Regions from separate parts of the Mesobacillus sp. AQ2 genome, predicted to be linked through region 1. Evidence: riboswitches for the same ligand, from Rfam matches in the RefSeq annotation. Region 1 holds a riboswitch; the other holds the start of a gene.
What was found. Region 1 has a riboswitch for cyclic di-AMP ahead of QNH36_RS02660 (dicarboxylate/amino acid:cation symporter). Riboswitches for the same ligand answer to the same signal wherever they lie in the genome.

Region 1 (4,428 bases):
CTAAATTACTGGTTGAAGATGTTAATCCAGCGTCATTATTTTGACAGGTTCGGCGGTTGAAGCCGATAAGCTGTCAAGATAGCATCGGTATTTTGACAGGTCCGAGGGTTGAAGCCGATAAGTTGTCAAGATAGCATCATTATTTTGACAGGTTCGGGGCTAGAAGCCGAAAAGTTGTCAAGATAACATCGGTATTTTGACAGGTCCGAGGGCAGAAGCCGATAAGCTGTCAAGAAAGCATCGTTTTTTGGACAGGTCCGAGGGCAGAAGCCGAAAAGTTGTCAAGAAAGCATCGGTATTTTGACAGGTTCGGGGGTTGAAGCCGATAAGCTGTCAAGAAAGCATCGGTATTTTGACAGGTTCTGGAGTTGAAGCCGATAAGCTGTCAAGAAAGCATCGTTTTTTAGACAGGTCCGAGGGCAGGAGCCGAAAAGTTGTCAAGAATACATCGGTATTTTGACAGGTTCGGGGGTTGAAGCCGAAAAGTTGTCAAGATAGCATTGTTATTTTGACAGGTTCGGGGGTTGAAGCCGAAAAGTTGTCAAGAATACATAGTTATTTTGACAGGTTCTGGGGCAGAAGCTGATAAGCTGTCAAGATAGCATCGGTATTTTGACAGGTTCGGGGGTTGAAGCCGAAAAGTTGTCAAGAATACATAGTTATTTTGACAGGTTCTGGGGCAGAAGCTGATAAGCTGTCAAGATAGCATCGGTATTTTGACAGGTTCGGGGGTTGAAGCCAAAAAGCTATCAATCATCCAGGATGATGCGGGTAGTTAGTGGCTAGTTCTTGACTCAAAACATCGTTCAGAAACCATGTTGCCATATCTGCTGCTATTTCCCACGCTAAAACCTAGCAAGCCTTTTCCTTATAATAAAAAAACAAGCGAATTATGAAAAATTCGCTTGCAAATAAATCCGTATCCTAAGTTTTGAACCGGGCCACTAACAATCTTCACCGGCTCCTTTTTTTACGCTTTTGTAGTTTCTCTTTTTCCTTCCGTCTCTGCTACAATCACGGCACAGGCAGCATCACCTGTGATGTTTACAGCCGTGCGAGTCATGTCTAGCAAACGGTCAATTCCGATAATCAGGGCGATCCCTTCCACTGGCAGGTTAACGGATTGGAGGACCATCGCCAGCATGATCAGCCCTACTCCCGGAACACCCGCTGTTCCTATGCTGGCCAGAACAGCTGTCAGGACAACGGTGATCAGTTGGGTTAAGGTCAGATCCACGTTAAATACCTGTGCGATAAAAATTGTCGCTACCCCTTGCATGATGGCCGTACCATCCATGTTGATTGTCGCACCGAGCGGTTGAACGAAACTGCTGATTGACTCAGGGACTTTTAGATTTTTCTGTGCGGTGCTCATGGAAAGCGGCAGGGTAGCATTGCTGCTCGAAGTACTGAAAGCAACGCCCATCGCCGGGGCAAACCCTTTAAAGAACCAAATCGGACTTTTCTTTGCCAACAGTGCCACCGAAGATCCGTAAACGAAAATGGAATGAATCAGAAGTGCCAGCAGGACAACAGACATGTAAAGGCCCATGGCTTTGATGGCATCGAGTCCCTGGCTGCCCACTGCTGAAACAATCAGTCCGAATGTACCATATGGTGCAAACTTCATCACCAGGTTGACTAAGTACATTAACAGGTCATTCCCCTGTTCAACGAGGTTCAGTATCCCTTTCGTTTTGTTGCCAAGCATGGTCAGGGCGAAGCCGACAAAGACGGAGAAGGTGATGATTTGGAGCATGTTTCCTTCTGCAAAGGCTTGGATAGGATTTTTAGGGATAATATTTAACAGCGTATCAGAAACCGGCGGAGCTTCTTTTGACTGGAACTCCGCATTGGCGGTGTCAAAAGTACCGACATTACCAGGCTGGAAAACATAGCTCAGAGAGATGCCGATGATGAGAGCCATAGTCGTAGTCATAAGGAAATAAGAAATGGTTTTAAGGCCGATCCTGCCAAGCTTCTTCGGATCGCCAAGTCCCGCGGTTCCAAGTGTAATCGAAAAGAAGACAATTGGCACTACGAGCATATTGATAAGGTTTAAAAAGATTTTCCCCAGCGGTGTGAACACAAACTGATCGAGCTGCGGAAAAATGCCGGGTGCAAACAGATTGATCAGCAGCCCAGTGATTCCGCCGGCTATAAGGGCTATGATAATTTTGGTAGACAGTTTCATAAAGGTAACCTCCAAGTTGTGAATATTTTCCTGAAAAAGGCAATAAAAATACACAGAGGCAAAAACCACTGTGCATGAATGCAGTGTTTTCCTCTCAACACGCCTACGAGGTTAGCTGTCGGGTTCGGGTTTTGAGAGTACCCTACCTGTTAAGGATTCACCCCAATTACTAAAAAAAGTAACAATTGGTTCCCCCGCTCAAAGGATTAAGCGATTATGTATTATTTTTTTAATATAATATCAGGTTTATCCGATTTTGGGAACAAAAAAAATTTTCCTGATTCATCCCGTTGGCAATCTTCCCCCCTTGGAACCGACTAAATAACTAATTGATCCTTATGGCCTTTTAACTAATTTTATTGTTTGCAATTTTGACCAAAATCCCTATAAAACCTAAATCTAAAACGTATGACGAAATCTGATAGTCACGATATATCAGTTTTTTTCACAACAAAAATGCCGGGTGAATTCCCTCCGTTTACAACTCCATTGTAATTATCTTCTTTTCCCCATTTTTCTAAAATGTTACTTCTTCCTGCCAATATAAAGTAAGTGTGTTGAAACCCCAAGAATACTAGGGTCAGTAGCTTTTTCTTTTATTAAATCAATAATTTTTCTTACTTCTTGATCACCTTTATCTCTCCAATAACTCCAACTATCATTGTTAAGTATCGCTCCTGGATTCGAACCTATTAAATCCAATGTTTCAAATCCTTGTGATTCCATAAAAGGATTGATGTCTGCAATATTAAAATAATACGCCCCTGTAAAACGTCCCTCATCAGCGTGGTTAAAGCAACCTGTTTGAGAAAACCGATTAATGGTATCCATATTATCATTCGGCTTCCAATTCATCGGATTTATCAGCGATGTAAGTATGTGCCTAATTCTGGGCATAAAAGCAACGAAAACTAGTCCGCCTTTTTTGGTTACTCTATTTAACTCTTCGACAGCCTGGATACGTTCATCTTCTTTTTGTAAATGATACATAGGACCAAGCATTAACGATGCGTCGAATTGTTCATCTTTAATCATATTAAGCTCTCTGGCATCCGCTGCATAAAACCCTTCGAATTGCCCTTCTAATTTCAATTCCTTAGCTTTATCTTTTGCGATTTCAACTAATCGTGGGGTTAAATCCGTGAGTGTTACCTTATAACCTTCTTTTGCAAGTTCCATTGAATACTTGCCGGGTCCAGCACCATTATCAAGGACGTAACCATTTTGGGGCATATGTTTTTTTATAAAATGCCAATTCACTTGGAATTCAATTGGTTCACGCTCTAATCTTCCCCACTCATCAAATTGATTGTAATAGTTAATGATTTTATTCATTATTTCACCCATATTCCACTTTTTATCTAATGAAAAGCCTTCATATCCTTTTAAGCTAAACTCCCTCGTTATTCAATAAGACCTTCATAAGAGTGCTTTAATCCTTCTTGCAAGTTTATTTTCCTTTAAAATCCTGCAGATCTTTTAAAAGACCGGAATTACATCCATGATTAACCGAGCGTCACAAATAAGGGAGATAATAAACCCAATATAACGAAATGCTTAATCGTAATCATCCATCCAATACAACACATCTGGTACTGGGGTAAATTATATCTCCATAGAAAAGTGGTCTTTGTCTATCCATCGTTATAATTCATCTTTTCATAAACTTTACTAAACTGTATTATTCTTCCTGATAAGGAATAATCCTTCTATAAATTAACCTACTTCCTTAATTTAATAAAAGAATTCAATAAAAAGCGGCCGCTCAGGCTACAGGTTTCCCACCTGAAATGCACTAAGAGAGACCGAGAATACCCAGTTATAATGAAGCTTTTTCAGCATTCCTTTTCGTCATCACTCCTTGCATTTTCCTGGCTGAAAAGTTTTTATTAACTGCTTTACATGTGTCTTCCACGTTGAACCTAAAAAAAAGAAGCGCCTATGATCAGGCGCTTCCCTGTGAACATTGCTACTCTTCCCCTTTAATGAGCTTTTCCCGATCCACAAACATCGGAGGCTGCTCGAGCCAGCCTCTTTCAATAATCATCTGGGCTCCATCTTCGGAATAGGCTAAAGCTCTTAAAATAAAACCGCTGTACATGGCTCCTACATCTCTTCTCATACTCAGGGACAAAGCCATTCCATAAGCAGCTATTCCCAATTGGGAAAGGATGCCAACCACAAAGAGCATCAGCCGGTCAGAATATGGCGCATCAGTTGAATCACTGACGATA
Region 2 (4,428 bases), 1.7 Mb from region 1:
TAACTCCTTCATTGATTCCTCTGTACATAATGGTGATGATCTTCTTTCTGGCTTTTATAATTTTTGCACTGCATCTGTATAAGAAAATAAAAACCTTACGTGAGTCGCACTACAAACATTCACGAGGATTGGTTCTTCTAATGGCAGTGGGAAATTTACTGGCCATCAGCGGCTTATCAGTTTTTGTGTTTACGCAAGATGCGAACGTTATGAAAACAGTGATTCCAAGTTTATTCAGTCTCTTTTTTGCAATCATGTTTATCATTTACATGATTTTATTTTTCGCACTTTTTGTGAGAAGCGTAAAATTAACAACTAAAAAGTTGAGACATTAAGTAATGGGTAACTCATAAATCCTAGATGGGTGGTTGTTTGAATATGAAGAATTGGCAATATACGCTGTATTTATTCATTCTTGGTGTTATTTCCTTCATCACAAAGGAAATCGTAACCTTTGCTATGTTAGGAATAATTTTGGTTTCCCTCAATAATATTCATTTCACCCTGTTAGAAATAAGAGATAATCAAAAGAAAGCTGACTAAAAAGCAGTATTCATTTTAGTTTCGATAAGAGGATGATTTAAATGAATAAAAAGTTAAGAAAGTCTTCAAAAGATAAGTCGATAAGTGGCGTCTGTGGGGGCATTGCTGAGTATTTTGGAGTTTCTTCTTTTTCAGTAAGACTAATTTTCATTTTATTGCCTGGCGCTAATGTACTGCTTTATTTAATTCTGGCTAATACGATGGCTGATAGTCCGCCTTCATTATATTAATCAAGGTGTGTGATGGAGGCATCTTTTATAGAATTAAAGGTGAGTACTTCTATGAATTTTCTGGGTGGAGGTCGTATATGAATGGCTAAAATTCAACCAATGGAAACAAACAGGCTTATCCTGAGGGAACTTAGTGAAGAGGATTATGAAGATATTCATGAATTTAAGTCAGATAAAAAAGTGGTTAAATATTTAACTTGGAGTCCTAATAGCAGAGAACAAACATTACATAGCCTTAAAAAGCAGATTGCTTTTCAAAACGAAGAAAACCGACAAATCTATGTTTTAGCGGTTGTAATAAAAAATACTAAAAAAGTCATCGGTAATGCTTTGTTTATGGTAAGAGATCAAGACTTTATAACAGCGGAAATCGGATATTTTATTAACTCAAACTACTGGAAACAAGGATACGGAATTGAAATTGTTAACGGATTATTATATTTAGGGTTTAATACTATGGATATCCATAGGATATATGCAGTATGTGATGCAGAAAATGCTGGTTCAGTCAATCTTTTAAGGAGAATAGGTTTCCGGCAGGAAGGTCATTTTATTAAAAACTTGAAGGTAAAAGGACAATGGAGAGATCATTTTCTATTTGCTATGTTAAAAGAGGAGTTTAAATAAGTTTCCTCGTTGGGATTTTTTTTAGGTTAAGGTAAGCCTCCAGTGTCTCACAAGACTCCGTAAGGTAGACTTTGTTCAAAGCAGTAAACGTAAACTATGACCAAGAAATGTTTGACAAAGGAAAAAGAAAGGCGTAGCTTATTATATTATTCCCATATAGACCTTTTTGCCGAATCTTTGAGCGGGGGAACCAATTTCTGATAAACATTGTTTATCTTGGGGTGAATCTTAGCATATTAAAGCTAGGAAGGGATACTCTCAGTCCCTAATCCGACAGCTAACTCCGCAGGTGCTATAGAGAGAAGGGTTGATGAACGCCATTGGCCATTCTTTAGTATAGAATGGTCTTTTTTATTTTTAAATAGAAGGGATGTGTAGGAGCAGTGAAAAAGCAATATGCTGTTTTGGGCTTGGGCCGTTTTGGAGGAAGCCTTGTAAAAGAGTTCTATGAATTAGGTGCAGAGGTTTTAGCAATTGACATTGATCAGGATAAAGTCGATCAGTATTCTCAATATGTTACCCATGCCGTACAATTCAACGGTATTGATGAAGAAGGGCTTAAACAAGTCGGGATAAAAAATATTGATCATGTTTTTGTTTCTTTTGGAGGGAATATTGAATCAAGTGTTTTGACATGCCTGATTTTAAAGGAAATGGGTGTACCCAAGGTCTGGGCCAAAGCACATAATGATAATCATGCAAAAGTTCTTGAAAAAGTCGGTGCAGACCGGGTGATCCATCCGGAGCGTGATATGGCTAAAAGGATTGCGAACCATATATTCTCTGATAAGATCATTGATTACATTGAGTTGTCGGAAAAGTATAGTATGGTTGAGATTGTTGCTACGAAAAAAATACATAATAAGTCATTAACGGACCTGGATATAAGGGCGAGATATGGATGCAATATTGTAGGCATTCTAAGAGGGCAAGAAATCATTGTTTCCCCTCCTGCAGAAGAGGTCATTTCTATGGGAGATGTACTGATTGTGATGGGCCGCAACTCTGATATTAACCGTTTCGAGAAAGAGGGGGTATAGGTGAAACACCGCGTCATTAACCTGAATCCTTCTCAGCTACTTGTTTTGGTCTTTGCTGTGTTTATCTTCATAGGCACGATTTTGTTGAAATTGCCTTTTGCAACGGAGGACTCAATTACCTGGCTGAATGCTTTGTTCACAGCTACATCAGCTATGACAGTTACAGGTCTGGCTGTCGTTGATACAGAATCAGCCTTTACTCTATTTGGTGAAATAGTGATTGTCTCCCTGATTCAATTGGGAGGACTGGGAATCATGTCTTTTGCAATCCTTATCTATATGGTGTTAGGGAAGAAAATTGGAATCAAACAGCGGATCGTCGTGCAGCAGGCATTAAATCAAACATCTATCGGCGGGGTTATCTTGTTAGTCAGGAATTTGTTCATCTTTTCCTTAACGATTGAAGCAATTGCCATGCTCCTGCTGGCTATCCGCTGGGTGCCCCAATTTGGTTGGGGTAAAGGGCTTTATTATAGTTTTTTTCATTCCATTTCAGCGTTTAACAATGCCGGTTTTGCATTATGGTCCGACAGTTTGATGGGATTCGTGGGGGATCCAATCATCAATATTGTGATTACATTGCTATTTATCATTGGGGGAATCGGATTTACGGTTTTAGCTGACATGTGGAGGAAAAAGCGCTTCCGTAAATTGAGCCTCCACTCCAAGATGATGATCATCGGTACATTCATTATTAACCTCGTGGCAATGTTCATTATTTTTATCCTGGAATACCATAACCCCAATACACTCGGAGGATTGAATTCACTAGGTGATAAATTGTGGGCTTCTTATTTCCAGGCAGTAACACCGCGAACTGCGGGATTTAACTCCCTGGATATATCGGCCTTACAGGAAGATACGATCTTCTTATTTTTAATCCTTATGTTCATAGGTGCAGGAAGTGCATCTACTGGGGGAGGCATAAAACTAACAACGTTTTTGGTCATATTATTTTCGGTCATTACGTTCCTTAAAGGAAAAGAAGAAACCGTGCTCGGAAAAAGGGCAATCAGCCTTACGATTGTTTTGCGTTCATTGGCGATCTCGACAATTGCACTTTTTTTAATTTGTTTGGGGATTTTTATTATGAATATTACGGAAGAAGCTCCATTCATTCAAGTTGTTTTTGAAGTTATATCGGCATTTGGTACTGTAGGATTATCAATGGGAATAACAGGGTCACTTACCGCAATTGGGAAAGCAGTGATTATATTTGTTATGTTTGCAGGGAAGCTAGGCCCATTGACAATGGCTTTTTCTCTTGCAAATGCAACTGAATCACGAATTAAGTATCCAAGGGAAGATGTACTCACAGGGTGAGGCATTTCCGCTATTACCTTTAATGAAAATAAATGAAAATCGCTTAACAATGACGTTAAGCGATTTTTTAATTTCTATTATCATCAGTGGTTTTTAGTCATAGCTACTGGTCTTCCAAGACTTAAGGATTGGTTGACCATAATCCAGCTGTTTTCACAAGAACTCTTGGATGCAGTTTCAATCCTGCAACAAGAAGGTCTGCTAAATCCTCTGGCTGCATGACATTTTCAGGGTTCCCGCTGATCAGATTGCTTTCGACAGCGAGGTCGGTTGCCACAGTACTTGGTGTCAAAGCCGTTACGCGCACATTATTTTTCCTGACTTCAAGCATCAGTGATTCTGTCAGTCCGAGGACTGCGAATTTAGAAGCAGAGTAAGCACTAGTGACTGGCGCTCCTTTTTGGCCAGCAGTGGAGGAGATATTCACAATGTCTCCGGATTTTCTTTCGATCATTTCTGGCAGAACCGCTCTTGTAACGTTATAAACTCCCATCAGGTTTACGCGGACAATCTTTTCCCATTCTTCAGGGGATAAATCCATAAAGCCGCCAAACTTTGCGATTCCTGCATTGTTGACTAGAATATCAATCGCACCCAGGTCTGATTTGATATGCTCCACGGCATGCTGTACCGCTTCAAGATCAGATACATCTGCTGAGGCAGCG

Region 2: linked by a shared signal. The riboswitch ahead of QNH36_RS10900 (potassium channel family protein) and the one ahead of QNH36_RS02660 (dicarboxylate/amino acid:cation symporter) in region 1 are both predicted to bind cyclic di-AMP.

What each region holds. Positions count from the first base shown of each region.
Region 1 covers NZ_CP126080.1:521,844-526,271, reverse strand. Annotated here, with positions in the region: gene QNH36_RS02660 (dicarboxylate/amino acid:cation symporter) at 971-2,194, opposite strand; cyclic di-AMP (ydaO/yuaA leader) riboswitch at 2,281-2,417, opposite strand; gene QNH36_RS02655 (class I SAM-dependent methyltransferase) at 2,720-3,529, opposite strand; gene QNH36_RS02650 (DUF3231 family protein) at 4,164-4,428, opposite strand, start outside.
Region 2 covers NZ_CP126080.1:2,172,457-2,176,884, forward strand. Annotated here, with positions in the region: gene QNH36_RS10885 (hypothetical protein) at 379-543, shown strand; gene QNH36_RS10890 (PspC domain-containing protein) at 585-773, shown strand; gene QNH36_RS10895 (GNAT family N-acetyltransferase) at 855-1,400, shown strand; cyclic di-AMP (ydaO/yuaA leader) riboswitch at 1,558-1,707, shown strand; gene QNH36_RS10900 (potassium channel family protein) at 1,784-2,440, shown strand; gene QNH36_RS10905 (TrkH family potassium uptake protein) at 2,441-3,763, shown strand; gene QNH36_RS10910 (3-ketoacyl-ACP reductase) at 3,885-4,428, opposite strand, start outside.